Regions from separate parts of the Pseudomonas sp. FP1742 genome, predicted to be linked through region 3. Evidence: predicted binding sites of a transcription regulator. Region 3 holds the regulator's gene; each other region holds the start of a gene.
The links. Region 3 encodes sigma-54, which starts transcription at its own class of promoters, with help from an activator protein. Its sites were predicted from a motif close to ANTGGCATNNANNTTGCTNT; they were not measured.
Positions count from the first base shown of each region.

Region 1: glnK (P-II family nitrogen regulator) is a predicted target of sigma-54. The motif match lies at 1,872-1,891, and genes of this name have one in related genera.
Region 2: glnA (glutamate--ammonia ligase) is a predicted target of sigma-54. The motif match lies at 1,539-1,558, and genes of this name have one in related genera.

Region 1 is NZ_CP117460.1:6,412,687-6,415,950, forward strand. It holds gene PSH64_RS29190 (ammonium transporter) at 1-1,293, opposite strand, end outside; gene glnK (P-II family nitrogen regulator) at 1,329-1,667, opposite strand; gene PSH64_RS29200 (accessory factor UbiK family protein) at 2,084-2,344, shown strand; gene PSH64_RS29205 (Bro-N domain-containing protein) at 2,803-3,264, shown strand, end outside.
Region 2 is NZ_CP117460.1:395,208-398,471, forward strand. It holds gene glnA (glutamate--ammonia ligase) at 38-1,444, opposite strand; gene thiI (tRNA uracil 4-sulfurtransferase ThiI) at 1,773-3,227, shown strand.
Region 3 is NZ_CP117460.1:1,034,815-1,038,078, reverse strand. It holds gene lptA (lipopolysaccharide transport periplasmic protein LptA) at 1-56, shown strand, start outside; gene lptB (LPS export ABC transporter ATP-binding protein) at 56-781, shown strand; gene PSH64_RS04450 (RNA polymerase factor sigma-54) at 1,055-2,548, shown strand; gene hpf (ribosome hibernation-promoting factor, HPF/YfiA family) at 2,628-2,936, shown strand; gene ptsN (PTS IIA-like nitrogen regulatory protein PtsN) at 2,949-3,264, shown strand, end outside.

The DNA.
Region 1 (3,264 bases), 1.3 Mb from region 3:
AACTGCCTCTTCTTCCTCAGTGATACGCAGACCCATGACGGCGTCCAGCACCTTGAGGATGATGAAGGTGACGATCGCGGTGTAGATCACCGTGAAGCCCACACCTTTGCACTGAATCCAGACTTGAGCCGCGATGTCGGTGACGGTACCGAAACCACCCAGGGACGGTGCCGCGAACACACCGGTCAGGATCGCGCCGAGGATACCGCCGATGCCGTGCACGCCGAAGGCATCGAGGGAGTCGTCGTAACCCATTTTGCGTTTCAGAGTCGTGGCGCAGAAGAAGCACACCACGCCTGCTGCCAGACCGATCACCAGGGCGCCCATCGGGCCCACGGTGCCTGCCGCCGGAGTGATTGCAACCAGACCGGCCACCACACCCGAAGCGATACCCAGTGCGCTTGGTTTGCCGTGAGTGATCCACTCGGCAAACATCCAGCCCAGCGCCGCAGCGGCCGTGGCGATCTGGGTCACCAGCATCGCCATGCCGGCGGTGCCGTTGGCAGCCGCAGCGGATCCGGCGTTAAAACCGAACCAGCCGACCCACAACATCGCGGCGCCCATCAGGGTATAGCCGAGGTTGTGCGGAGCCATCGGAGTGGTCGGGAAACCTTTACGCTTGCCCAGTACCAGGCAGGCAATCAGACCGGCCACACCGGCGTTGATATGCACCACGGTGCCGCCGGCGAAATCGAGCACGCCCCAGTCCCACAACAGGCCACCGTTACCGGACCAGACCATGTGCGCAATCGGTGCGTAAACCAGAGTGAACCACACGCCCATGAAGATCAGCATGGCGGAGAACTTCATCCGCTCGGCGAAGGCACCGACGATCAGCGCCGGGGTAATGATGGCGAAGGTCATCTGGAAGGTGACGAATACTGCTTCAGGGAACAGCGCCGCAGGCCCGGTCAGACTCGCAGGCGTGATACCGGCGAGGAAGGCCTTGTTCAGGCTCCCGAAGAACGAGTTGAAATTGATGACGCCCTGTTCCATGCCAGTGGTGTCGAACGCGACGCTGTAGCCATAAATGACCCACAGCACGCTGATCAGACCGGTAATGGCGAAGCACTGCATCATCACGGAAAGAATGTTTTTCGACCGAACCATGCCGCCGTAGAACAGCGCGAGGCCGGGAATGGTCATGAACAGCACCAGGGCTGTCGAGGTCATCATCCAGGCGGTATCGCCGGAATTGAGGACTGGGGCCGCCACTTCGTCTGCCGCCATGGCCAGGCCGGGCATTACGAGGGACAACAGGGCTCCTAGCCCTGCGATTTTACGCAGAGTCATATTGTTTTCTCCTGGGGCGTTGGGTTTGTGGCGGCTTAGATTGCGTCGGTATCGGTTTCGCCGGTACGGATGCGAATCGCCTGTTCCAGATTGACCACGAAGATCTTGCCGTCACCGATCTTGCCGGTGTTGGCGGCCTTGGTTATCGCCTCGATAACCCGGTCCAGATCCTTGTCGTCAATGGCGACATCGATCTTCACCTTGGGCAGAAAATCAACCACATACTCCGCGCCGCGATACAGCTCGGTGTGACCCTTCTGCCGACCGAAGCCTTTGACTTCAGTAACGGTAATGCCCTGCACGCCGATCTCGGACAGCGACTCGCGCACGTCGTCCAGTTTGAACGGCTTGATGATGGCAGTGACTAGCTTCATGAAAACTCTCTCCCGAATTGGTGGACTTGCCCCAGGAAAACAAACCCGACTCAAGTCTAAGCGCAGTGCCTGGCTTTGTAACGCATCGTCGGCCTTACCTGCCCGTTCGACGCCAGCTAACCACTCCGCACGAAACTTCCCCCGTTCCGCTTGGCGCACTGCATTCGTCACAGCGACTGCATCAGTGCATGGGTCACCAGCGACTAAGCAGAAAGCTTGCCATCTATCCAAAACCCATTGATTTCAAGCCCTTGGCCGCAGCCGCAGGCCCCTTCGCACGGTTGACGCCACGGTTACGCACAACAACAGTGCGCGGCCGCCCACTCGCATGCGCGAAAAGCGTGCATCGCAGCCGCCGAGATTGACTATAGACACTGCGTGGTACACTGCCCGCCATTGTTGACAGGACTTTTCCCATGCTCGCGCCCAAAGACTTCCTCGATGCCCTGAGCGGCACCGCCTCCCGCCTCTTCAGCGGCGACACCCCACTGCCGAAAAGCGAAATCGAAAGCCAGTTCAAGGCCCTGCTGCAGAGCGGCTTCAGCAAGCTGGATCTGGTGAGCCGTGAAGAATTCGATAGCCAAATGGTTGTGCTGGCGCGGACCCGCGCCCGGCTGGAGAGCCTTGAGGCGAAAGTGGCGGAGCTGGAAGCGAAGCTCAATCCACCTGCCGAGTAACGCACCGACTCTTCTGTGAAATGCATTCCCTGTGGGAGCGGGCTTGCTCGCGAAAGCGGGCGCCTCGGTCTACCAGCCCTCCCATACTGGACAGATCACCTTTGTAGGAGCTGCCGAAGGCTGCGATCTTTTGATCCTAAGCCTCGCAAACATCCCGGCAACGTCCTACAAAGAACACCACCGCCGTCCGATTGCGTCGTAAGACCTCCAGTTTCTATGCTCATCCCCAGCTGAATGTTCAGCTCTGGGTTTGGCGACCCGGAAGCCCCCGACGCACCGCGACCACATTCGACCGAGGAATTTATTCCCATCTCGAATTATGGCGGCTATGCGTGGGAGACCTTCGGGTCTACCGGTTTTCGGGCGTCACCGGTTCGCCAACCCGCGCATGGCTGCCACCCTTTTCGTTTGGCGACGATCAGAGGCAGTTTTCTTCATTTGATCCCGAGAACTGCACCATGGACGAAAACTATCTAATCCCCTACGTCTTCACCCGCAACAAACTCCACCTCCACGCCCTCCTCCTGCAAAACCAGGCCTGGTTCAGCGCTCGCGACCTCGGCCGATTGCTCAGGCTATTCCTGGACGAACGAGCATTACGCAAACTCGATCCCGACCAACACCAAACCGTACAAATGCTGATCCACGGCACCATCGAACGCACACTGCTGATCAGCGAATCCGGCGTCTACGCATTACTGGTCTACCACTACTGCCCCGAATACCGAGGCCTGCGCGAATGGCTGACCCACAACGTGGTACCAGCCCTCAGAGACGCCCAACAACCCACCTCAACCGAACGCCCGATTCTGAGCCTGCTCAATTGGCCGCAGATGTCGTTGAGTTTGCTGCACTGGAATAACCAGCCGTGGATTCGGTTGCAGGATGTTCCGCAGCTGTTGCCGAATGAGGAACGACCG
Region 2 (3,264 bases), 640 kb from region 3:
TCTCTTTTGTCACGCTGCGTAGTGCAGCGCTACCGGATCAGCAGCTGTAGTACAGCTCATATTCCAGTGGGTGTACGAAGGTACGAACTTTGATTTCTTCTTCGCTTTTCAGAGCGATGTAAGCGTCGATGAAGTCGTCGCTGAAAACGCCGCCTTTGGTCAGGAACGCACGACCTTTGTCCAGCTCTTCCAGGGCTTCTTTCAGGCTGCCGCAAACTTGTGGGATCTCTTTCGCCTCTTCAGGCGGCAGGTCGTACAGGTTTTTGTCAGCTGCGTCGCCAGGGTGGATCTTGTTCTGGATGCCGTCCAAGCCAGCCATCAACAGTGCAGCGAAGCCCAGGTACGGGTTGGCTGCCGGATCCGGGAAACGGGCTTCGATACGGCGAGCGCGAGGGCTGGACACGTAAGGAATACGGATCGAAGCGGAACGGTTGCGAGCCGAGTAGGCCAGCATCACTGGAGCTTCGAAACCTGGGACCAGACGCTTGTAGGAGTTGGTCGACGGGTTGGTGAAGCCGTTCAGAGCCTTACCGTGCTTGATGATGCCGCCGATGAAGTACAGGGCGGTATCGGACAGGCCGGCATAGCCTTCGCCAGCGAAGGTGTTCTTGCCATCTTTGGCGATGGACAGGTGAACGTGCATACCCGAACCGTTGTCGCCGTACAGCGGCTTAGGCATGAAGGTCGCGGTGCGTCCGTAGGCATCAGCTACGTTGTGTACGCAGTATTTCAGGGTCTGAACTTCGTCAGCCTTGGCCACCAGGGTGTTGAACTTCACACCGATTTCGTTCTGACCGGCAGTCGCCACTTCGTGGTGGTGAACTTCGATGGTCAGGCCCATTTCTTCCATGGCGTTGCACATGGAGGTACGGATTTCGTGGTCGTGGTCGAACGGCGGAACCGGGAAGTAGCCGCCTTTGACGCCTGGACGGTGGCCTTTGTTGCCGCCTTCCACGTCCTGGTCGGACATCCACGAACCTTGTTCGGAGTAGATTTTGAACATCGAGCCAGAGATGTCGGACTTGAACTTCACTTCGTCGAAGATGAAGAACTCAGGCTCTGGACCCACAAATACGGTGTCGCCAATACCGGTCGACTTCAGGTATTCCTCGGCACGCTTGGCGATCGCCCGTGGGTCACGGTCGTAGCCTTGCATGGTCGAAGGCTCGATCACGTCGCAAACCAGGATCAGGGTCGGCTCTTCGGTGAACGGGTCGAGAACGGCAGTGGTGTCGTCCGGCATCAGGATCATGTCGGAAGCTTCGATGCCTTTCCAGCCAGCGATGGAGGAACCGTCGAACATTTTGCCTTCTTCGAAGAAAGCTTCATCCAGCGCATCGCGAGCCGGCATGGTCACGTGGTGCTGAGTGCCTTTGGTGTCCGTGAAGCGCAGATCAATCCACTTGACGTCATGATCTTTGATGAGTTGAACCGACTTCGACATAGTGTCCTCCGGGTGGCTTAGGGCTAGTAATGGATGCCCTTAAATGTGGGTGATGCCGGCGCGAATACTCTGCCATGGCAACCTGCCTCACAAGGGAGCAAATTGCATGCCAGTGCCTCATCGTGGGTTTTTTGCCCCAATATCACGCTTCCAAGGAGGCGGCGCACCATAAAGCGCAAAATATCGCCCTGTAATGTAGCGTTGATTTCCATAAATGACCTGTTTTGGTGCGCGCAAAACCTTCTGCACATTAACTGGTTAAACCTTGAGCAATTTCCGCTATAATCCGCGCCCCCCTTTTTCGGCTGGCCCTGCGCGCGCTGTTTTCATGAAACTAATCGTAAAAGTCTTCCCCGAGATCACCATCAAGAGCCGCCCGGTACGGATGCGTTTCATCCGCCAATTGGCCAAAAACATCCGTACCGTGCTCCGCGATCTGGACCCGGCCGTGGTGGTGAACGGCGTGTGGGACAATCTCGAGCTGGAAACCCGCGTCAGCGACCCCAAAGCCCTCAAGGAGATGACCGAGCGCCTGAGCTGCATGCCGGGCATCGCGCATTTCCTGCAGGTCGATGAATACCCGTTGGGCGACTTCGACGACATCGTCGAGAAGTGCAAGCTGCACTTCGGCGATGCGCTGGCCGGGAAGATTTTCTCGGTGCGCTGCAAGCGTGCCGGCAAGCACGAATTCAGCTCCATGGACGTGGAGAAATACGTCGGCAGCCAACTGCGTCGTCAGTGCGGCGCCGCCGGTATTTCCCTGAAAGAGCCTGAAATCGAAGTTCGCATCGAAATTCGCGACAAACGGTTGTTCGTGATCCACAGCCAGCACAACAGCATCGGCGGTTATCCGCTGGGTGCCCTGGAACAGACGCTTGTGCTGATGTCCGGCGGCTTCGATTCCACCGTGGCTGCGTACCAGATCATGCGTCGCGGGCTGATGAGCCATTTCTGCTTCTTCAATCTGGGCGGGCGAGCCCATGAACTGGGCGTGATGGAAGTCGCGCACTTCATCTGGAAGAAGTACGGCAGCTCCCAGCGCGTGTTATTTGTCAGTGTGCCGTTCGAGGAAGTCCTGGGAGAAATTCTCGGGAAAGTCGATAACAGTCATATGGGCGTAGTTTTGAAGCGTATGATGTTACGCGCTGCTTCCCGTATTGCCGATCGGCTGGACATCGAAGCGCTGGTCACCGGCGAAGCGATTTCCCAGGTGTCGAGCCAGACATTGCCGAACCTGTCCGTGATCGACTGCGTGACCGACAAACTGGTCTTGCGTCCACTGATCGCCAGTCACAAGCAGGACATCATCGACCTGGCCAACGAAATCGGCACCGCCGACTTCGCCAGGCACATGCCGGAATACTGCGGGGTCATTTCGGTTAACCCGAAAACCCATGCCAAGCGTCCGCGCGTGGAGCATGAAGAGAAAGAATTCGACATGGCGGTGCTTGAGCGTGCGCTCGAGAACGCCAAACTGGTGCCGATCGATCGCGTGATCGACGAATTGGGCCAGGACTTGCAGATTGAAGAAGTCAGCGAAGCGCTGGCGGGCCAGATCATCATCGACATCCGTCACCCGGATGCCGCCGAAGACGACCCGCTGGAGCTTCCTGGTATCGAGGTACAGACGATGCCGTTTTATGCACTGAACGCTCGTTTCAAGGAACTGGACCCTACTCGCCAGTACCTGCTGTATTGCGACAAAGGCGTGATGAGTCGCCTGCATGCCCACCATTTGCTCAGTGAGGGGCATGCCAATGTGCGCGTTTATCGACCGAGCTAAGAGCCCGGGGCTGTTTGCCTGTGGCCTGCGTCACCGG
Region 3 (3,264 bases):
GCATCGACATGGTGATCCAGCCGAAAAAGAAAACCGACGAGCAAAAGGCCCAGTAATGGCAACTCTGAAAGCTCAGCATCTGGCCAAGAGCTACAAGAGCCGCCAGGTCGTGCGTGACGTCAGCCTGTCCATCGACAGCGGTCAGATCGTCGGCCTGCTTGGCCCCAACGGTGCCGGCAAGACCACCTGCTTCTACATGATCGTCGGCCTGGTGCAGGCCGACCAGGGCCGCGTACTGATCGACGACCTGGACGTCAGCCACCAGCCCATGCACGGTCGCGCCAAAGCCGGCATCGGCTATCTGCCGCAAGAGGCGTCGATCTTCCGCAAGCTTTCGGTGGCCGACAACATCATGGCCATCCTCGAGACCCGCAAGGAACTCGACAAGGCCGGTCGCCGCAAAGAGCTGGAAAGCCTGCTGCAGGAATTTCACATCCACCACATCCGGGACAACCTTGGGATGAGCCTGTCCGGTGGCGAACGCCGCCGCGTGGAAATCGCCCGAGCACTGGCCACCAACCCGAAATTCATCCTCCTCGACGAACCTTTCGCCGGCGTGGACCCGATCTCGGTGGGCGACATCAAGCAGATCATCCATCACCTCAAGGCCAAAGGCATTGGCGTGCTGATCACAGACCACAACGTCCGTGAAACCCTGGACATCTGCGAAACGGCCTACATCGTCAACGATGGCCAACTGATCGCTGAAGGTGACTCCGCCACTATCCTGGCCAACGAATTGGTCAAGGAAGTGTATCTGGGCCACGAGTTCCGCCTGTAAGCGCTGAGGTGCCTGGCCAATCGCCCGGGCGCTTGTTTCAATAAAAAATCAATAGGTTTTTATTGTTACGGCGCTCCAGGCAAACACGTCGCTCCAAAGGTGTTCAGCCATCAGCAAGGGCCACGTGTCAATAAAGCTTTATAGTTTTTTATTGTTACAGCGCTCTAGGCAAACACTTCAGTTTCAGGCATATAATTTGCTTATGTTTGGCGCTTCGGCGCCCTGTAGTGGATGGCGCATGTGCGCCGGCGAATAAGGTGTTAAGCCCCTGCCATGAAACCATCGCTAGTCTTGAGAATGGGCCAGCAGCTGACGATGACACCGCAGCTGCAACAGGCTATCCGCCTGCTCCAATTGTCGACCCTGGACCTGCAACAGGAAATCCAGGAGGCCCTGGAGTCCAATCCGATGCTCGAACGCCAGGAAGAAGGCGACGACCTCGATAACGCCGACCCCTTGGCCGATAACGCCGAACAAAAACCCAACCCCGACATTCAGGAACCCTCCTACCAGGAAACCGCTCCGACGGTGGATAACCTTGAGGACGGCGACTGGAACGAGCGCATTCCCAACGAATTGCCTGTCGACACCGCCTGGGAAGACGTCTACCAGACCAGCGCCAGCAGCCTGCCGAGCAACGATGACGACGAGTGGGACTTCACCACCCGCACATCGGTCGGTGAAAGCCTGCAAAGCCATTTGCTCTGGCAACTGAACCTGGCACCGATGTCCGACACCGATCGCCTGATCGCCGTGACCCTGATCGACTGCATCAACAATCAGGGCTATCTGGACGAGACCCTCGAGGAAATCCTCGAGGCCTTCGATCCGGAACTGGACATCGAGCTGGACGAAATCGAAGCCGTCCTGCACCGCATCCAGCAATTCGAACCCGCCGGCATCGGCGCCCGCAACCTGGGTGAATGCCTGCTGCTGCAACTGCGCCAACTGCCCGCCAAGACCCCTTGGCTGGCGGAGGCCAAGCGCCTGGTCACCGATTACATCGACCTGCTCGGCAGCCGCGACTACAGCCAGCTGATGCGCCGCATGAAGCTCAAGGAAGATGAACTGCGTCAGGTGATCGAACTGGTCCAGAGCCTCAACCCGCGCCCGGGCTCGCAAATCGAGTCCACCGAAGCCGAATACGTCGTTCCCGACGTGATCGTACGCAAGGACAACGAGCGCTGGCTGGTGGAGCTGAACCAGGAGTCGGTGCCACGCCTGCGGGTCAACGCCCAATACGCCGGCTTCGTGCGCCGCGCCGATACCAGCGCAGATAACACTTTCATGCGTAATCAGTTGCAGGAGGCTCGCTGGTTCATCAAGAGCCTGCAAAGCCGCAACGAAACCCTGATGAAAGTAGCCACTCAGATCGTCGAGCATCAACGCGGCTTTCTGGAGTACGGCGACGAAGCCATGAAACCGTTGGTGCTGCATGACATCGCCGAAGCGGTGGGCATGCATGAATCGACGATTTCACGGGTGACCACGCAAAAATTCATGCATACCCCACGGGGCATCTATGAACTGAAATACTTTTTTTCCAGCCACGTCAGCACCTCCGAAGGCGGGGAATGCTCGTCTACGGCGATCCGCGCGATCATCAAGAAACTGGTTGCCGCGGAAAATCAGAAAAAGCCGTTGAGTGACAGCAAGATCGCTGGTTTACTGGAGGCACAAGGCATTCAGGTAGCCCGTCGTACGGTCGCCAAGTACCGCGAATCCCTGGGGATCGCGCCTTCCAGCGAACGGAAGCGGTTGATGTAGCCGCCGGGCTCGCCACAGCGTTCCAGTGGCAGGCATTTCTGCCTGCCGCTTTATGCACTGGCAACGAAGGAGAAGCTGTATGCAAGTCAACATCAGTGGACACCAACTGGAAGTGACCGAACCTCTTCGCACCTACATCGGCGAAAAACTCGAACGATTAGAGAGGCATTTCGACAAGATCACCAACGTGCAAGTCACGATGAACGTCGAGAAGCTGCTGCAGAAAATCGAAGCCACGCTGCATATTCCCGGCGGAGAAGTAGTCGCCAATGCCGAGCATACGGACATGTATGCCGCCATTGACCTGCTGACCGACAAGCTGGATCGCCAACTCAAAAAGCATAAGGAAAAGACCCAGAGCCTCCTCCAGGGCGCGACCGGTCGTTAACACTCCCAACCCATGATCCGACTTGAAAGCATCCTGACCCCCGGCCGTTCCCTGGTGAACGCGCCGGGTGGCAGTAAAAAGAAAGCCCTCGAACAAATTGCCAACCTTATCCACCGCGAAGTACCGGATCTGGAAATGCAGGACGTCTTCGAGGCCTTGATTGCCCGTGAGAAACTCGGCTCTACCGGTTTCGGCAACGGCATCGCGATCCCCCACTGCCGGCTCAAAGGCTGCACCTCGCCAATCAGTGCGCTGCTGCACCTGGAAGCCCCTATCGATTTTGACGCCATTGACGGCGCCCCGGTTGACCTGCTGTTTGTTCTACTGG